DNA from 2 places in the Exiguobacterium sp. s64 genome. Region 1 is predicted to be linked to the other one. Evidence: predicted binding sites of a transcription regulator. Region 1 holds the regulator's gene; the other holds the start of a gene.
What was found. Region 1 encodes LexA, which represses DNA repair genes until DNA is damaged. Its sites were predicted from a motif close to CGAACATATGTTCG; they were not measured.
Positions count from the first base shown of each region.

Region 2: a site for LexA is predicted at 2,605-2,618, ahead of parE (DNA topoisomerase IV subunit B). Genes of this name have one in related genera too.

Region 1 covers NZ_JACSLH010000002.1:158,568-162,784, forward strand. The annotation lists gene tkt (transketolase) at 1-807, opposite strand, end outside; gene KNP64_RS04365 (DUF896 domain-containing protein) at 1,007-1,240, opposite strand; gene KNP64_RS04370 (YneB family resolvase-like protein) at 1,301-1,945, opposite strand; gene KNP64_RS04375 (hypothetical protein) at 2,018-2,254, opposite strand; gene lexA (transcriptional repressor LexA) at 2,460-3,080, shown strand; gene KNP64_RS04385 (metal-binding protein) at 3,080-3,520, shown strand; gene KNP64_RS04390 (DNA alkylation repair protein) at 3,606-4,217, opposite strand, start outside.
Region 2 covers NZ_JACSLH010000002.1:34,676-38,892, forward strand. The annotation lists gene parC (DNA topoisomerase IV subunit A) at 1-617, opposite strand, end outside; gene parE (DNA topoisomerase IV subunit B) at 620-2,587, opposite strand; gene KNP64_RS03750 (CoA-binding protein) at 2,717-3,121, opposite strand; gene KNP64_RS14960 (GGDEF domain-containing protein) at 3,474-4,217, shown strand, end outside.

The DNA.
Region 1 (4,217 bases):
TGCACCGTGTGATGCCGATTTGCCTGACTTGTTCGGTGAACCGAAGCCGATAACCGTCTTCACTTCGATGAGGGTCGGTTTCGACGTTTCTGCTTTCGCTTCGTCGATTGCTTTCGCGATTGTATCGATATCCGTACCATCTTCGACACGGATCACTTGCCAACCGTAGGCGTTGAAACGATCTTCAACGCTTTCCGAGAACGATTTGTGAAGGTCGCCGTCAAGCGAGATATCATTTGAATCGTAAAGGACGACGAGTTTGCCAAGTTTCAAGTGACCAGCGAGCGAAGCAGCTTCTGCCGATACGCCTTCCATCAAGTCACCGTCTCCGCAAATCCCGTATGTGAAGTGGTCAACCACTTTGAACTCATCGCGGTTGTACGTCGCTTCCAAATGTTTCTCTGCCATTGCCATCCCGACAGCCATGGCGATCCCTTGTCCGAGCGGTCCAGTCGTCGCGTCGACACCTGCCGTGTGACGGTACTCTGGATGCCCAGGCGTTTTCGAATCCATTTGGCGGAACGATTTGAGATCGTCCATTGAGAGATCGTAACCAGATAAGTGAAGAAGCGAGTACAAGAGCATCGAACCGTGTCCCGCTGAAAGGACGAACCGATCACGGTTGAACCAGTTCGGGTTTTTCGGGTTGTGACGCATTTTGTCCGTCCAAAGTGTGAACGCCATCGGAGCCGCACCCATCGGCATACCCGGGTGACCTGAGTTCGCTTTTTGGACCGCGTCGATTGAGAGCGTCCGAATCGAGTTAATCGCTAATAATTCTTTAGTAGTTGTTTCCACTAATTTCATCCTCTCTGTTGTTAACAAAGTTTCTACCCGTCATATTTTAGCACACTCATTCGTGTGTCACAACTAATTAATTAGTATAACACATTAAATGGAATCGTTTACTTCCTTTCGTTTGAAAACGCATCAATGAGTCCCCCTGATCAACGTTCGCGTATAACAAACATGCACATCCTATATGAAATAGGATGTGCATTCATGGTCATTCTGAGCGGTAACGTTCCTGCTCATCTTTTAATTTTTCTGGCGTTACGTCGTTTCCTTCCGGATCGACGACCTTCATTCCCATCATCTGTGATTTGAATGATTGGCGGAACGCTTGCAAATATTGTTGGCGCAGCGCTTGCTGCTCGTCCATCTCTTGTGGTGACAGACCATCTGTCTTTGCTTTGTTGGCGAGGAAATTGATTCGCTCCAACTGTTCAGGTGCTAGCATCGGGCTCGCCCCCTCTCTACTGAATTTGTCCTTCTACTGTACAAAATCAGCGAGCAGGAATCAAGTTTCTGGTACCGACACGTGCTCCAAGTAGCGCCGGTTCACGGTCGCTTTCGATACCTCATAACCAAAACCGCGGAGGGTGGCGGCAATTTCAGCGAACGTGAGTCCACGTTCACGCAATTGGACGATTTCTTCAATCGGAACTTCGATTCGGCTCCGGCCTCCCTGGTCATGGTGCTGGATATTCCGATGCGGATTAAATCCGTTCGCGACCGCCCGACGCATTCCGCGTGAAATTTTAGCGTTATGGATCTTTCGTTGATACTCTTCGACGACACTGACGATCTCGAGTACCATCTTCTCGGCGTCGGAGACGATATATTCATCGGACGACTGCATCGTCAACAAGCGCACGTTATGTTTCATGAGCGTATGCAAGATAGCGATTTTTGCATTTCCCCGTCCGAGACGGCTGTCATCGCTCACGAGCACGGCATCGAGATCGGACGTCGAGACGTGCTCCAATAGATCGAGCAGTCCCGCCCGATTGACCTCATACCCGCTCTCTTGTTCACTGATCACATCGACCACCTCAGCATCAAGACGTCTCGCCATCTGCTTCAATTCGTCCGCCTGACGACTGAGCGACGTCTCTTGGGTGGACTTGTTCGTCGATACGCGACAATAAATGACGACTCGCATCGCGTCACTTCCTTTCTTTCCATTCGCCCTCTACGATACACAGGATGAAGGGATGTTCGCAATCAGAAACGATTATTCGGCGGCGAACCACGTCGTCTTGTCGTCTTTTTCCTCATCCCGTTTAGCGAGAATGTGCGCTTCGAGCGTCTCCGCCTCTTTCAAGGCGACTTCTTCTTCAATACTGTGTTCGACTTTTTGTTCGGTCACGACGACCGCTTCGTTGTCACGAAGCTCTCCGACCGCGAAAAATACGAACATACCGAGTGCCAACATGCCGACTAAGATGATTCCATTGATTGTGTCTCTCATAATCATTGCCTCCTGGTAATAAGAATACACGTTCTCGAGAACGTCTGTTCGTTTATCTGTTCTCATCATAAAACAAGAACTTCTGTTCGGTCAAGCAGAAAAAAACGAACGAATGTTTGTGCGCTCATGTGTTCTTGTGTTAAACTAAACCCATAAAGAATAGGATGCGTTCGCAGGTTATTCGACATAATCGAGGTGAAATCCATTGAAAAAAATGTCAGCAAGACAACAACAGATTCTTGATTTTATAAAAGCTGAGGTTCGGGCGAAAGGGTATCCCCCTTCGGTCCGCGAAATTGGCGAGGCTGTCGGGCTCGCATCGAGCTCGACTGTACACGGTCACTTGGACCGTCTTGAGAAGCGTGGATTGATTCGACGTGATAAGACGAAGCCACGCGCCATCGAGATTTTGGATGAAGAGATGTCCGTCGTCGAAGACCACGATGCCGTCATGTACGTGCCGGTCATCGGGAAAGTCACAGCCGGTACGCCGATCACGGCCATCGAGAACGTGGAAGAACACTTCCCGCTCCCGGCTCACGTCGTCGGTTCCGACAACGTCTACATGCTCTCTGTCTCAGGAGACTCGATGATTAACGCGGGGATCTTGGATGGGGACCGCGTCCTCGTCCGTCAACAGAACACGGCCGACAATGGAGAGATTGTCGTCGCCATGACGGATGAAGGTGAAGCGACCGTGAAGCGGATTTATAAAGAAGCTTCGAAAGTTCGCCTCCAGCCGGAGAACGACGAGCTCGAAGCGATGTATTTCGATAACGTGTCGATTTTAGGGAAGGTCATCGGTGTATACCGCACGATTCACTAATGGCGAGTGGCAAGACACATACCCGTACGAATCTCGTGGCAATCGGTGCTCTTGCGATTGCCACGCCTTTTATTGACATCGATGTTCCGACCGTGTTCCTATTCGGCGCCCTGATCGGGACGTTCTGGCTCTCCCCGGACCTCGACTTGAAGTCGGACGCCTATTATCGATGGGGACCGCTTCGGGGCTTTTGGCTCCCTTACGTGAAGCTTATGCCCCATCGGTCGTTATTCTCGCATTTGCCGCTCTTGAGCGATCTGATCCGGGTCATCTATCTCGGTTTCCCGCTCACGCTCGTGCTCACGTTCACGCCGTATGAGGAAGCTGCCAAATCGTGGCTCGACCTGAACGGGGCAGCCTGCTTCTTCGGACTCGTCTTCGCGACGACGCTACATACGACGCTCGACTATGCATCGACGTTCTTCAAACGTGCGTTTTAAGCAAATGCTTATGCCATACACCTAAAAGGGCAACCCGTCTATTAGACTGGGTTGCCCTTTTTCGAACCGTTTATTATATAGAAGTTCAACAACTTTTATGCAACATGACATGATTTTCAGCCACTTCTCGTCCATTTACCAACAAGACGACACGATGCTCCCCTGGATAATGCCGACGGGTCGTCAAATCTGACCAGTCGTGCACTCTGGTCGCTGCAAGTCGCGCACCCCCAGCGACGGTTCTATTCGCTAGCAGGAATGCTTTACGACTCGCTTTCCCGTTGGCCTTTATAAACTCAATCGCGTATTCGATACGAACATAAGCAGCATCCCCTGGACGAATGGACACATCGTACTGAATCTCGCACGCCTCCCCTATGCGGATCACGTTCGGATGTATAGAAATCGATGAGTCGACGGTTAAATTTGTTTCCTGCGTATAACCGAATATCGTTAACGCGTCAGGATGGGCTGACTTGATCAGTGTCCGGCATCCGTGTCTAATGATCCAATCGGTATGAGGATGCTCGCCCTGCCATCGTCGCGAGACTGCGAGTACAGCTTCTGGGTGATCTTTCGAGATATCGTTGAGGTTGTTAGCGACACTTTTTCTCACATATAATGATGGATCTTCTTTTAACAACTCTAAAATCTCCAACACTGGAGCTGGGTCTTCTTTGAACATGGGTAACGATTC
Region 2 (4,217 bases), 120 kb from region 1:
TCATTCGTCGTCTCGACCTCACCTTTCAAGCGGGCGATGGCGAGGTTGAGCACCTCGGTCAAGTTATGCGGCGGAATCTCGGTCGCATAACCGGCAGAGATCCCCGTCGTCCCGTTCATGAGCAGGTTCGGGAGGAGTGACGGCAAAACGAGCGGCTCTTCGGTCGAATCGTCAAAGTTCGGCGTATAGTCGACCGTGTTCTTCGAGATCGACGTCAGCATGACGCCGGCAATCTTCGACAGACGGGCCTCGGTATATCGCATCGCGGCGGCCGAGTCGCCGTCCATCGAGCCGTTGTTCCCGTGCATGTCGATGAGCGGGTAACGCAACTTCCAGTCCTGCGATAGGCGTACCATCGCCTCATAGACGGAACTGTCACCGTGCGGGTGATAGTTACCGATGACGTTCCCGACCGTCTTCGCCGATTTGCGGTACGGTTTCTCGTTCGTGTTGCCTTCATGGTGCATCGCATACAGGATGCGGCGCTGAACGGGTTTGAGGCCGTCGCGTGCGTCCGGGAGGGCCCGGTCCTGGATGATATATTTCGAGTAACGCCCGAAGCGGTCACCAACGACCTGTTCGAGCGACAAGTTTAAAATGTGTTGAATCGTCGACATCGTTACATCACTTCCTCAATCGCTTTAGTCACGTGTTCATTGGCGATGATCGAATCATCTTCCTGGAGGCCGAAGGCGACGTTCTCCTCGATCCACTCCCGGCGATGGACGACATTGTCCCCCATGAGCACCGAGACACGCTTGTCGGCGACGGCAGCATCGTCGACCGTGACACGGATGAGCGTCCGTGTGTCGGGGTTCATCGTCGTCTCCCATAGCTGGTCGGCGTTCATCTCACCGAGACCTTTGTAGCGCTGGAGGATATAGCCCTTCTTATACACTTTGACGAGCTTCTCGAGCGCCTCTTCGTCCCAAGCGTACTCGAACTGTTCCGACTTGCCTTTCCCTTTCGAAATCCGATAGAGCGGCGGCAAGGCGACGAACACTTTGCCAGCCTCGACGAGAGGGCGCATATAACGGAAGAAGAACGTCAACAGGAGCACTTGGATGTGGGCCCCGTCCGTATCGGCATCGGTCATGATGATGATTTTGTCGAAATTGCAGTCCTCAAGGTCGAAGTCGTGGCCGACCCCGGCCCCGATCGCGTGGATGATCGTATTGATTTCCTCATTCTTCATGATGTCCTGAAGTTTCGACTTCTCCGAGTTGATGACCTTCCCGCGCAGCGGCAGGATGGCCTGGAACGTCCGGTCACGGCCCTGTTTAGCCGAACCGCCGGCCGAGTCACCCTCGACGAGGAACAGTTCGTTCTTGGCGGCGTTCTTCGACGTCGCCGGCGTCAGTTTTCCGTTCAAGATGCTCGAACGTTTCTTCTTCTTGCCGTTGCGCGCCTCTTCCCGGGCTTTCCGGGCGGCTTCGCGGGCCTGGGCGGCGCGGATCGCCTTCTTGATGAGCATCGTCGCCATCTGCGGGTTCTCCTCGAGGAAAATCGTCAGTTGTTTGGCCATGACACCATCAGCGCTCGTACGTGCCTCGGGCGAACCGAGTTTCGATTTCGTCTGTCCCTCGAACTGGAGGAACTCTTCCGGGATCCGTACCGAGACGATGAGCGTCAAGCCTTCGCGGACATCACCGCCGTCGAGGTTCTTGTCTTTTTCTTTCAACAATCCGTTCTTACGGGCGTATTCATTCACGATGCGGGTCATCGCCGTCTTGGCGCCGACCTCGTGCGTGCCGCCGTCACGAGTCCGGACGTTGTTGACGAACGAGAGGACGTTCTCAGAATAGGCGTCCGTGAACTGGAAGGCGAGCTCTAGCTCGATATCGTTCTCCGTCCCTTCGAAGTAGACGATCGGATGAAGCGTCGCCTTGTCGTCGTTCAAATATTGGACGAACTCGGCAATCCCTTCCTCGTAATGGAACGTCTCTTCTTTATCCGAACGCTCGTCCGTCAACGTGATCGTCAATCCTTTTAACAGGAATGCCGATTCACGGAGCCGTTCAGCGAGCGTGTCGTAGTTATATGTCGTCGTCGAGAAGATCGAGGCGTCCGGTTTGAAGTAGACGCTCGTCCCCGTCTGACGCGTCTTTCCGGTCTCGAGGAGCGTCGTCTGCGGAATCCCGCCGTCGGCAAACGTCTGCTCGAACACTTTGCCGTCGCGATAAATCGTGACGAGGACCTTGCTCGAGAGTGCGTTCACGACCGAGGCGCCGACCCCGTGGAGTCCACCTGACGTCTTGTAGCCACCTTGGCCGAACTTACCGCCGGCGTGGAGGACCGTGAAGATGACCTCTGGCGTTGGTTTCCCGGAGGCGTGCATCCCGGTCGGCATACCACGCCCGTGGTCGCGTACCGTGATCGCGTCATCTTTATGGATGGTCACGTCGATTTGGCCACCGAATCCGGCGAGCGCCTCATCGATCGCGTTATCGACGATCTCATAGACGAGATGGTGCAAGCCGCGATGGTCGGTCGAACCGATATACATCCCCGGACGTTTCCGGACAGCAGTCAGTCCTTCGAGCACCTGGATGGCGTCTTCATTGTAATTAAATAAGTCTGTTGACATCTTCGTCACCTCAATTTCGAACACACGTTCGTTTTTCTATCCTATTGTATAGCTGTTTTTAGATTCTGGCAAGCCTCCCTCCGCGAGCGGGGCTCGTGAAAAAAAGGAGACCTACCAAGGAGGTAGGTCTTAACCGAGAAGGCGGGCGTGCTCGACATAGATGCATCGATTTTCGATGTAGTCGAGTCCGGCATCGCGAGCGATCCGCTCGGCGTCCGGGCTGGTGAGCCCGAGCTGGTTGAAGACGAGACCGACATCCCCATGTCGGACGGCATCTTCGGCCACGCCGGCCAAATACTCATTGCGTCGGAAGACGTCGACGATATCGACGCGCCCCGGGATGCTCTCGACCGTCGGATAGACTTTGCGTCCGTTCCACGTCTCGAGCGTTGGATTGACAGGGATGACTGTGTAACCTTGCAAGATCAAATAGTCTGCGATTTGGTTCGCGGTCTTGTTCGGGTTCGCTGACACGCCGACGACAGCAATCGTCTTCGCCTCGGTGAGCCATTGTTTCAAACGTTGATCGTCCATCCTGAAATCCCCCTTTTGTTTACGTTCTCAGTGTACCTTTACCTGAATCACCGTTTCAAGCTTTATTTTCTTTTATCATACAACTGTAACTCTTTCAAATTTTTAAAACAAATCAATTGGTTCACCATAACTTATTATGTAAACCGGATTATATGACGTTATTTCTCCGGATCACAGGTCGATGTGTGTCTCGGATGAAAATGAAGTGTGAGCGAACGTTGCGTGAAATATCTATTTCACGCAACTATACGTGCGATTTAAAGGCGTTTGTGCGTGTCAATTTTAATCGATTGTTGGATAGGCATGGGCAAATGAGGATGGGTTCGGTATACTGAAAAAAGGAGGTGTTCGCGTGGGAACAGCTTATGAGGAACGTCGCGGTACACTATATAATTACCGCATCACTTTTTATGGGAACGTGTTCGCTTGGCTCATCCATGTCGTGTTCTTGATCACGTTTTGGCGACTTGACGTAACCGTCCTTGCCTGGTCGAACGTACTCAGCGTTCTCTATTACACATTGTCTTTTTATTTTGTACATAAACGATATTATCGGACGTTCTTCATCGGTCTCTTCGTCGAAGTCGTCTACAACGCCATCATCTCGACAATCGTCCTCGGCTGGGGCGCGAACGTCCACTACTTTATCCTCACGGTCGCCTATGGCGTGTTCTTCATGCCGAACGTGAGCCGGGCCATCCGAATCGCCTCGACGATGCTCGCCATGGGAATCTATGGCTATTTATATGTGAACGTGACGGACGGGACATCGCCGCTCGGCCCGACTTTCGAGCAAGTCATCGGGGTAACATGTTTACTCGCGACCATCGCCTTGATCGCCGGGCTGTCATTCATCTTCGAAGGGGCGGTCGTCGAGGTGACGTCCGAACTCGAACAGACGAACGAACGGCTACATACCCTCGCCTCGCGGGACGGTCTGACCGGTCTCTATAATCGTACGACCGGATACCGTTTAATCGAAGAGGCGATCCGTGAAGCGGTCTTGTCGGGACGCCCGTATGCGGTCGTCTTGGCCGACATCGACCATTTCAAGTCGTTCAATGAACGGCATGGTCACGACTGCGGCGACCTCGTG